2 regions of the Enterococcus mundtii genome follow, and region 2 is predicted to be linked to the other one. Evidence: a T-box and tRNA genes for the amino acid it is inferred to sense, from the RefSeq annotation. Region 2 holds a T-box; the other holds one or more tRNA genes.
What was found. The T-box of region 2 lies ahead of tyrS (tyrosine--tRNA ligase). A T-box ahead of a tRNA ligase gene usually reads a tRNA of that ligase, here a tRNA-Tyr.
Positions count from the first base shown of each region.

Region 1: it has a tRNA-Tyr gene. The T-box ahead of tyrS (tyrosine--tRNA ligase) is inferred to sense a tRNA for this amino acid. The anticodon was not compared.

Region 1 covers NZ_CP018061.1:2,065,183-2,071,019, reverse strand. The annotation lists gene EM4838_RS09750 (GNAT family N-acetyltransferase) at 1-170, shown strand, start outside; gene EM4838_RS09745 (ROK family protein) at 236-1,120, shown strand; gene EM4838_RS09740 (DUF2969 domain-containing protein) at 1,195-1,428, shown strand; tRNA gene EM4838_RS09735 (tRNA-Tyr) at 1,516-1,596, shown strand; tRNA gene EM4838_RS09730 (tRNA-Gln) at 1,603-1,674, shown strand; gene EM4838_RS16610 (hypothetical protein) at 1,792-1,962, shown strand; gene EM4838_RS09725 (TetR/AcrR family transcriptional regulator) at 2,015-2,623, opposite strand; gene EM4838_RS09720 (2-hydroxyacyl-CoA dehydratase) at 2,797-5,837, shown strand, end outside.
Region 2 covers NZ_CP018061.1:163,233-169,069, forward strand. The annotation lists gene nagE (N-acetylglucosamine-specific PTS transporter subunit IIBC) at 1-99, shown strand, start outside; gene EM4838_RS00810 (heavy metal-binding domain-containing protein) at 176-496, opposite strand; gene dhaM (dihydroxyacetone kinase phosphoryl donor subunit DhaM) at 690-1,088, shown strand; gene dhaK (dihydroxyacetone kinase subunit DhaK) at 1,090-2,073, shown strand; gene dhaL (dihydroxyacetone kinase subunit DhaL) at 2,088-2,693, shown strand; gene EM4838_RS00830 (hypothetical protein) at 2,838-3,677, opposite strand; T-box leader at 4,033-4,236, shown strand; gene tyrS (tyrosine--tRNA ligase) at 4,333-5,589, shown strand.

The sequences.
Region 1 (5,837 bases), 1.5 Mb from region 2:
TATTGATCCGTACAGGAAGTATTACGAATCCAGCGTTACATCTTTATCAGAAAAAAGGCTTTAAAGAAGTATCGAGAGAAAAGGATTACTTTATCAATAATTACGCAGAACCAATCTATGAAGAGGGGATACTTCTTAGAGATCAAGTAACCTTAGCCAAAGAATTATAGGATGGAACGAAAGCGTTTTATAATAAAAATATTGTTGAAAAACTATTGAGGAGGAACAAATAATTATGGGGATTTTAGCATTCGATTTTGGCGGTTCAGCTGTCAAATATGGTTATTGGGAACTAGAAACACTAACACATAAAGGTCAGTTCACAACACCAGCTACATGGATAGAAATGAAAGCGCAATTATCATCGGTATTCCAACAATTATCACAAGAAGTAGCAATCAATGGGGTTGCCTTTAGTGCACCAGGTGTTGTGAATAGCCAACGACAAGTGATTGAAGGCATCAGCGCGATTCCTTATATCCATGGGTTTGATATTTATACTGAATTAGAGGAATTGTTTGGTCTGCCAGTCGCTATGGAAAATGATGCGAATTGCGCGGGAATGGCTGAGTTTTATGAAGGTGCTGCTCGTGGCTATCAAAATGTTGCTTTTGTAGTGATTGGTACAGGCGTGGGTGGTGCGATGTTCACTAATGGTGAATTGAATAAAGGCGCTCATCTTTATGGCGGAGAATTTGGCTTGATGTTTCTTAATGGGGAGCATACATTCAGTACATTAGGAACGGCAGTCCAAATGGCGTGGCGATACTGTGAACGCAAAGGATTAGATAAAAATACCTTTAGTGGAAAAGAAGTCTTTGAATTAGCAGAAAATGGCGATCCTCTCGCACAAGAAGAAGTTGAATCTTTTTATGATTATTTAACAAAAGGGTTATTTAGTATTCAATTTTCATTTGATCCAGAAGTGATCGTATTGGGTGGTGGAATTTCTGCAAAAGAGGGATTACTGACAGAAATCAATCAACGGATGAAAAAATTGACGAGTCATTTTGGGTTGAATGATTTTGATCCATTGATCACCTTGTGTGAGTATCGCAATGATGCGAACCTGATAGGGGCAGCCGCAAATTATCTAGCGCAACAAGAAGCAGGAAAATAAATTATCAAATAGAAGACACACAGTGAATGTTTTCTGCCGTTAAATGTGATAAACTATTGAGGAGGTGGGAAATAATGTCAAAAAAGAATAAAGATATTGAAGTGCGTACCGAAGAGATCAAAAAAACGATCAAAGGGAACACATATGATGTAACGCAGTTATTTATTGGTAAAAAAATGATCGGTGAAATTTTAGCGTATGGACCAAAAGAATTTGAGATTTTCTTGGGAGAAGAAGACTTTGGCAAAGAAAAAAGTCTTGAAAATGCGATAGAAACAGTGATTCGTCATTGGAATTTACACGAATAAAAAAATATCAAAAAAATTTTCAATAAAGGGTTGCAATCACTTGGAAAATTAGGTATTATAACTAAGTCAGGTTGATACAAACCTTTCGGAGGAGTAGCGAAGTGGCTAAACGCGACGGACTGTAAATCCGTTCCTTAGGGTTCAGTGGTTCGAATCCACTCTCCTCCATTTCATTGGGGTATAGCCAAGCGGTAAGGCAAGGGACTTTGACTCCCTCATGCGTTGGTTCGAATCCAGCTACCCCAGTTCCTAGAGTGATCAGTTGAAGATCACTCTTTTTTTTGTGTAAAACACCTTGTTTCTTGCTGATTTTGCTATTATAGGCTAGAGTAGATATAAGAAGAAAAAAAGGAGGCGGCACAAATGAAGTGGAAACAAAAAGTAGATGAAACAGCAGAAAAAATTTACGATATGATCAAATCGGAGAAGTACAATGTAGAGATCCATGTACCGAAAAAATCAGAAAAATTTGTCCAAATCAAAGCGAAACGTCCAACGAATCATACTAAAAAATGGTTGTCTAAAAATCGTTAAGAATAACAAAAGCTCTGAAGTTCACATAATCTTGTGTTCTTCAGAGCTTTTGTTATTTTTCAATCTCGATCCCTAAGACGGTCAAGTGACCATTTCCCACTAATTTGATGACTAAAGTAGCTAATTGCTTTGGTGTCATCTCGGTATCGCTGGTGACCCACCAATGTAAAGTACCGGTAAAAATGGCAGTTATGTATTCTGTGATAAAATCGATAGGTACTTCTAGTTCGTTCTCTGTGATTTTTAGACGATCAAAAATAGTTGCGTATTTTTCAGATAAGAAAATTTTCAATTTTTTCCTGAAAAATTCGATCGAAGTGCCGTCCAAAGTCGTAATAAATATAGCTTTGTTCTCAGCAACCAATTGGTAAATTTGAGTTAAGGCACGGTTGACCCGTTTCAGCTTCAATTTATTACCTTCCATCAAGGGTTCCAAATCTAAGATCGAGGTAAATGTCTGGATAGCGATATGGAATAAATGCTCATAAAGATCTTGTTTGTCTTTGAAATGTGCATAAAAAGTCGCACGATTGATCATTGCTTCATCGGCGATTTCTTGGATCGTGATTCGCTCCATACTTTTTGTTTCTAGTAAACGTAAGAACGCTTCAATAATCATTTTGTTGGTACGTTTCACTCGAAGATCGTTTTTCTTCATCATAAAAATCTCCTTACTTTTGGTCGACAAATCGCTCACGATTGTTGTTTATCTCACAAACTGACAATTATTGCTTATTGCAATCGCTCTAAATCGTTTTAGAATAGATATATGTAGTATAACAGACGCTTTGTTCAATGTTCAACAAAGCGTCTTTTTAAGAAGGTGGCGAGACGATGAAAATGTACGGAGGTATCGATGTAGGTTCAACGACAGTCAAATTAGTGATTCTTGATAACCATGGCGAAACTCTTTTTGCTAAATACGAACGACATTATGCAGATATCAGAAAAGCAACCATCAACATATTAGAAGAAGCCAAAACAACTTTACAAGATCAGGCGATTGCTTTTGCAATCACTGGTTCTGGCGGGATGGGATTAGCGGAACATCTACAATTGCCTTTTATCCAAGAAGTGATTGCATGTACAAAAACGATCGAAGAAAGGATTCCCGAAACAGATGTAGCGATTGAATTAGGAGGAGAAGATGCCAAAATCACCTTTTTTGGTTCTTCTTTAGAACAACGAATGAACGGTAGCTGCGCGGGAGGGACAGGCGCATTTATTGATCAGATGGCAGCACTATTGAAAACCGATGCAAATGGGTTGAATGAACTAGCCAAAGCGTATCAACAGCTTTATCCAATTGCCTCTCGCTGTGGTGTATTCGCTAAAACGGATGTACAACCACTGATCAACGAAGGAGCGGCGAAAGCCGATATTGCTGCTAGTATTTTTCAAGCCGTCGTCAATCAAACGATCGCTGGTTTAGCAGCAGGAAGAAAGATCAAAGGAAAGGTCGCCTTTTTAGGTGGCCCACTTTACTTTATGTCCGAATTGCGCCAACGCTTTATTGAAACCCTTGGCTTATCGACAGAAGAAGTGGTTTTTCCAGAAAATCCGCAACTATTCGTGGCATTAGGGGCAGCTTATCACGCAAAAGCTTCAAAGGAAAAGACACTCGGTGAATTAATCCAGAAATTGGAAAGCCAAGAACAAGAGTTGCTTCATCATTCTCGTTCTTTAGCGCCACTTTTTCAGAACGATCAAGAGTTAGCTGATTTTCGCAGCCGACACGAAAAAGCGAAGGTGCAAGAATGCGCTCTAGCTACCCATCAGGGGGTGGCTTTTCTAGGTATTGATGCTGGTTCAACGACGACGAAAGTCACCTTGATCAATCAATCAGGAGAGCTATTATTCTCATTTTATGGAAACAATGAAGGACAGCCTTTAGAAACAACCATCAACGTATTGAAAAATATGTATCAGCAAATGCCCAAAGACTGCTTTATCGGTAAAGCGGTAGTGACTGGCTATGGTGAAGCGTTGATCAAGAGTGCGTTGAAAATCGATATTGGCGAAGTCGAAACGATGGCGCATTATAAAGCAGCAAATTTTTTTCAACCAGGTGTCGATTTTATTTTAGATATTGGCGGACAAGACATGAAGGCAATGACGATCAAGGACGGTGCATTGTCCTCGATTCAATTGAACGAAGCCTGTTCTTCAGGTTGTGGTTCATTTATCGAAACATTTGCTAAGTCATTAGGTTATGGAATCCAAGATTTTGCGGTTGCTGCTATTTCAGCCAAGAACCCTGTGGACTTAGGTTCCAGGTGTACGGTCTTCATGAATTCAAAGGTCAAGCAAGTCCAAAAAGAAGGTGCTTCTGTTGGAGACATCTCGGCTGGTTTATCTTATTCTGTGATCAAAAATGCGATCTACAAAGTAATCAAAATCAGAAAACCAGAAGATCTAGGCAATAAGATCGTGTGTCAAGGTGGAACCTTTTACAACGATGCAGTCTTGCGAGCATTTGAAAAAATCAGTGGAAGAGAAGTTGTTCGTCCTTCTATCTCAGGATTGATGGGTGCATATGGCGCTTCTTTGATTGCTCTGGAAGAATATCAAAAAGGGGAAATAAGTGAACTACTCTCCTTCGAAGAATTGTCTCAGCTGACGACAGAAAAAGAACTGACGCACTGTGGGTTGTGTGAGAACAATTGCCTGTTGACGGTCACTTTATTTTCTGATGGTCGGAAACTGATTTCTGGTAATCGTTGTGAACGTGGGGCGCAGATCAAAATCAAAAAAGCCGATAAGAAAATCAATTTAGTGGCTGAAAAATCTCGGCAATTATTCCGTTACCGCCCATTACGAAAAACAGAAGCTGTCAACGGTGAAATCGGGATTCCAAGAGTATTGAATATGTATGAAAACTTTCCACTTTGGCAGACTTTCTTTCGTTCTTTAGGTTTTCGAGTAGTCTTATCCCCTCGATCGAGTAAGGAAATCTACGAACAAGGGATCGACACGATTTCAAGTGATACCGTCTGTTATCCAGCGAAGCTGGTGCATGGCCATATCCAGTCACTGATCGATGCTGGTGTTTCCTGCATTTTTTATCCTGGCGTGATCTTTGAGCAGAAAGAGAATAACCAAGCGGACAATCATTTTAATTGTCCCATCGTTCAAAGTTATCCAGATGTCATTAAAAACAATGTTGATGCGATTCGGGAAGGACGGATCGATTACCGTCAGCCGTTTTTGAATCTAGCGAACGAAGCATCAGTGGCAAAGACGTTACACCAAACATTTTCTGACTATGGGTTTTCAGAAGATCAAATAAAAGAAGCTTTACACCAAGGATATGAAGCATTAGCTGATTTTAAAAAAGAGATCCAACAAAAAGGAGAAGAAACCTTAAGGATGCTACATCAGAATAATGAACGTGGCATCGTCCTTGCAGGTCGACCTTACCATCTAGATCCGGAAATCAACCATGGGATTGCAGAATTAATCACACAAGAAGGCTTCCATGTGTTGACAGAAGATAGCATCGCTCATCTAGGAGATGTGGGGCAATTACGAGTAGTGAATCAATGGGTCTATCAATCAAGATTATATGCTGCTGCCCGAGTCGTCGCAAAATCTAAGGAGTTAGAACTAGTTCAATTAAACTCTTTCGGGTGTGGTATCGATGCGGTGACAACTGATCAAGTGGAAGAAATCATGGCGCAATATGGCAAGTTATACACTGTACTAAAAATCGATGAAGGCGCAAATTTAGGTGCTATCAGGATACGCTTGCGCTCATTAAAAGCGGCAGTCAATGCACGAACCAAACAACAATTTCGCCCAACGAAACAATTTCATACACCAGATAAAATCACCTTTACCAAAGAAATGAAGAAAACACATACCTTGTTATTGCC
Region 2 (5,837 bases):
GTTGTATTTACAAATAGTGAGAAAGTTGAAAGTCTAACCATTGAAAAAAGACCGCTGGTTGAGGCGAATGAGGTGATTGGACAAGTCCAGTCATTGTGAAGCGTGTGTGAGTAATAAACGAGTGGAGGCTCTAGAAATTTGGCGGGTCTTCACTCGTTTATTTGTTTTGATTTTATTAAACCAATCGAACAGCCGTCCCGCTACAAGTGACCATCAACATCCCATTATCTGAACCTAAGACTTCATAATCCATCTTCATCCCGATGATCGCATTTGCGCCAAGTGCTTCTGCGCGTTGCGCCATTTCAGCTAATGCTTCTTCTCTTGCTGTCAATAATTCCCCTTCATAACTTTTTGAGCGTCCGCCAAAAACGTTACGAATCCCTGCACCTAAATCTTTTAAGACGTTGATTCCCGTAATGACTTCACCAAAAACAATTCCCTCATAAGACTCAATGACTTGATGTTCTACGCTATTTGTTGTTGTAATGATCATTTTGATCACTCCTTTCTTTAAGGAAAGTATAGCAAATATCTCTTTTTAGTCCTATCTTTATCTTCACATAAATAAAAAAACTATCGTTCATTATATCGCATTATTTCCATTACCCATAGGAGTTGATATATACTTAATACAGTATAAAGAAAACCCTTACAAAAAGGGTGCTAAACTGAAGGAGGGGAATTCGTTGAAGAAAAGTATCTTATTGCTTTCTCATAGTAAGAAGGTCACAGACGGCATCAAAGAGATGATTGAACAAATGCAACAAACCGATGACGTAGAAGTATTATCACTTGGCGGAATCGAAGAGGGAGAACTCGGTTCTGATCCGATGAAGATCGTTGATGCCGTCAATCAATCAGCCGATTCAGCTGCTTATTTTGTCTTTGCTGATCTTGGTAGCGCAGTGATGAATTCAGAATTGGCAAAAGATTTATTGGAGGAAGCCCAACAAAAAAACTACTACTTGGTGGATGCCCCCTTAGTAGAAGGAGCCTTTGCAGCTGCTATTACAGCAGGGACAACCGACAATATCGAACAAATCATAGAAGAAGCACGACAAGCAGGGAAGAAAGGGTGGATGTAAATTGAAAAAAATCATGAACGAACCTGGGGATATCGTAGAAGAAATGCTAGAAGGGATCGTAAAGAGTTATCCAGAGCTAGTACATCGTGTAGAAGATTCTCGTGTAATTGCGAAAAATCAGTTGAACGAACAAGTCGGGTTAGTTTCTGGAGGTGGTAGTGGACATGAACCAGCTCACGCAGGTTTTGTTGGAGATGGTATGTTAAGTGCAGCAGTTTTGGGGGATGTTTTTACCTCACCGACACCTGATCAAATCCAACTAGCGATCAAAGAAGCGGACCAAGGACAAGGTGTGTTATTGATCATCAAAAACTATACTGGAGATATATTGAATTTTGAAATGGCAAAAGAGTTAGCTGCTATGGATGAAATTGACGTCGAAGAAGTAGTGGTCGATGATGACATCGCGGTAGAAAACAGCACGTATACGGCAGGGAAGCGTGGCGTAGCGGGGACTATTCTTGTCCATAAGATTTTAGGAGATGCTGCCAAAAATGGCGCGAGCTTGACTCAACTGAAGGAATTAGGAGAGCGAGTGGTTGCTGCGACCAAAACAATTGGTGTCGCATTACGGGCTGCGACTGTCCCAGAAGTAGGGAAGCCTGGCTTTGACCTAAATGAAGACGAAATCGAATACGGTGTAGGGATTCATGGCGAACCAGGTTATCGTCGAGAAAAACTGCAACCCTCTAAATTGTTAGCGAAAGAGTTAGTCACGAAAATTTTGAGTGAATATACTGAAAAACCAAAAGAAGTCGGTGTCTTAGTGAATGGGATGGGTGGTACACCATTGATGGAACAATTTGTATTCATGAATGATGTGTTAACGTTGTTGAATGAAGAACAGGTGGATGTTACTTTCCATAAAGTCGGTGATTTGATGACTTCATTGGATATGCAGGGACTATCATTAACAATGGTTGACTTAACAGAAACCACTTGGAAAGAAGCTTTAACAAGTCACGTAGAAACGATTGCATGGTAAAGGATGATGAAAAAATGAAGTTGACGGTAAAAGAGATCCAAGCTTGGCTTAACCGCTTTGCTGAAGAGATCAAAGAGAAAAAAGCGTACCTAAGTGATTTAGATACCCCCATTGGCGATGGGGATCATGGGAATAATATGGGAAGAGGTGTGACAGCCTATGAAGCAGCTTTTCAACAGGAGGCACCTGACACTATCAGTGATACCTTCAAGATGTTTTCTATGGCAATGATATCCAAAGTAGGAGGCGCCTCGGGTCCTCTTTACGGTTCTGCGTTTATGAATTTGATGAAAGCAACAAAAGGAGTAGAGCAGATCGATTCACAAGAACAATTAGGTGAGTTCATCCGTGAAGGAGCGAACGGCATCCAAGCAAGAGGAAAAGCGGAACAAGAAGATAAAACCATGTTAGATGTTTGGTTCCCTGTAGCTGAAGCACTAACCGCAGGGAATCTTACGAAAGAAGTAATTGAGCAGGCAAAAGAACACACAGCAGGATTAGTCGCGAAAAAAGGACGTGCTTCTTATTTAGGTGAACGTTCAATCGGACATATTGATCCTGGTGCGGCATCTAGTGCCATCTTGTTTACTACGTTATTAGAAATAATCGACGAAATATAAAAAAAGTTGGATAGAAGGATCTAACCTCGATAAATCAGGCGCCATCCACAGTGGTTTTAACCTTATGTGGATGACGCCTTTTTTAAAACCATTATTTTTTGGTCCGTCCTTTATCCTGTTTAAGGTGAGACAAGTGGTTGTTTGTTAGATATTCCCAATGCCACCGCCCAATTCTGGACGATTGATTTCATCAACCACTGAGACTGTTACCGTTTTTTCGACTCTTGGATCTTCTGTTACGCCAAATGTCACGGCAAATTCGCCAGTTTTGTTTGCTTCAATCGAGGAATGCTTCACGTAAACATTTGCCTTTTGTCCAAGGAGAGTCACGGCATTTGCGCCGGTTGCTTGGATCAGTGAGAGGTCATCCGTTTGACCTAACTGGACAGTTGCATCGAATGCTTGCAAAAAGAATCTGGAAGGAACGTAGTTATCCGAAGTGACGGTAAGATTGACAGTTTTAGTAAATAAACTTGAGTCTCCTTTGAGACCGAATGTAACAGTGTAATTTCCTGGCTCAAACTTGATTGTGGAGTGTTTGATTTCTACAGGCAAGGAATGTCCTAAAATATCAGTTGCCTTGGCATCAGTCATGATGATCAACGTTTGTTCGTCCAATTGGTCGATCGAGACAGTAGCATCCGATGCGTCGACAAAGTAAAGATTTTCTTGCTCGTTCCCTGCGTCATTAGTAACTGTGACTTGGACTGTCTTACGGATCTTTGGTTCTTCTTTGATCCCTAAAACGATTTGATACGTACCAGGGGTATCATTCACTACATTTGATTTCTTGATCACAACATCTACTGGAGAGCCGCCAGAAGTCAGCGCTTGCGCATTTGTTGCTTGAAGGGTAGCTGCTTCATCTACTTGCCCCACCGGAACCGTTGCATCCTCAGCAGTTAATTGATAAATACCATAAGTCGGACAGTCTTCAAGTTTATCGACGATAGTGACTGTGATCTCTTTTTCTACTGAAGACATGATGGTCGTGCCGATCGTTGCTTGATAGATGCCTGGAGTGTCTTGTACATTGGCTGACTTGATGATCGGAGGGACTTCTACGCCAATTGAATTTGTGATGCGGGCATGAGAGGCTGTTTGAGTTATTAACGTAACGACAATTATGTAATTAAAGAAAAAATGGTGCGTGCAATAAGAAGAACATTTTTCAACAGATTGAGCAATGGAATCAATAAAGGCTTCTTCAATTCAATCGATTTCCGCTTAGTTCAAGATTAAAAAACGATGTTATTTTTTGTCGTTCGAATGATCAAGAAAAATTTTTTTGTTGACAAAAAAAACAGTGCGTTCTAAGATAGGAGATAGATGAATAAGGAATTAGACGATGAATAAAACGAAGTAGTGGATAAAGCCAATGTTTCAGAAAGCTAGTGGTTGCTGTGAACTAGTACATGCTTTAGCGCGAATTACATTTTAGGAGTCTATGGCATGAAGCCACGCGACAGCGTTAAATGTTAGAGAGATATGTTTGGAAAACAAACATATAATTTGGGTGGTACCGCGAATTTTCGTCCCTTGACTTGATTGTCAAGGGATTTTTTTGTTGTCTGCCCGGTAATAAATGACATGCTGGCAGGGACCTGCTTTCATAAAAAAAGATATGGAGGGAAATGTTATGAATATTATTGATGAATTAACTTGGCGTGATGCCATTAACCAACAAACCAACGAAGAAAGACTTCGCGAGCTTGTTGAAGAAAAGAGTATCTCGCTTTACTGTGGTGTCGATCCAACAGGAGATTCGATGCATATTGGGCATTTGATCCCGTTCATGATGATGAAAAGATTCCAATTAGCAGGGCATCATCCATACATCCTGATTGGTGGAGGAACTGGAACGATCGGTGATCCAAGTGGACGGACAAGCGAACGTGTTTTACAAACGATGGAACAAGTCCAACATAATGTGGATGCATTATCGAACCAAATGCGCAAACTTTTTGGGAAAGATGCCAATATTACATTTGTGAACAACTATGACTGGTTATCAAATATTTCTTTATTAGAATTTTTAAGAGACTACGGAAAAAACTTCAACATCAATACGATGTTAGCGAAAGATATCGTGGCAAGTCGTTTGGAAGTCGGAATTTCATTTACCGAATTTACTTACCAAATCTTGCAATCGATCGACTTCTTGCACTTACACAGAACATACGATGTGCAATTACAGATCGGTGGAGCTGACCAATGGGGAAACATCACTGCTGGTTTAGATCTGATCCGTAAATTGGAAGGACCAGAAGCGGAAGCCTTTGGGTTGACGATCCCATTAATGCTAAAAGCAGATGGAACAAAGTTCGGAAAAACTGCCGGTGGTGCAATCTGGCTAGACCCTGAAAAAACATCCCCTTACGAATTCTACCAATTCTGGTTGAATCAAGATGATCGGGATGTTGTGAAATACTTGAAATTCTTTACTTTCTTATCACAAGAAGAAATCAATGAATTAGCGAAAAAAGTGGAGACAGAACCTGAAAAACGTGAAGCACAACGCCGTTTGGCAGAAGAAGTGACACGTTTTGTCCACAGCGAAGAAGACTTACAAGAAGCGCAAAAAATCACAGCTGCATTGTTCTCTGGAAATATCAAAGAACTAAATGCGTCAGAAATCGAACAAGGCTTTGGAAACATGCCGAATGTAGAGATTTCAAGTACCCCTGAAAATATCGTGGAACTACTTGTTTCCACAAAAATCGAGCCATCAAAACGTCAAGCGCGTGAAGATGTGTCGAACGGAGCTATAAGTATTAACGGTGATCGCGTAACCGATTTAAATTTTGTCATTGATCCAGCTACAGAATTTGATGGTAAATTCGTAGTGATCAGAAAAGGGAAAAAACGCTACTTTTTGGCCAAAGTAGTTGATTAGAATTTAGTAATTTTTTACCTTGTAAAAGGTCTATTCCATTACAAAATTCCAATTTTTGAAACTTATCCTAATAGTTACGCCGGTTGTCGTTAATACAATCATGAGGAGAGAATTTACATTTGTAAATTCCCTCCTTTTTTTAATTTTTATCAATTGTACCAACAATTCAAACAATTAAAAGCATTAAAATGAAATGAGAAAAATAGGAAAAGTGATATTTACAGAAATAAAAAACAGGTGTAATCTAA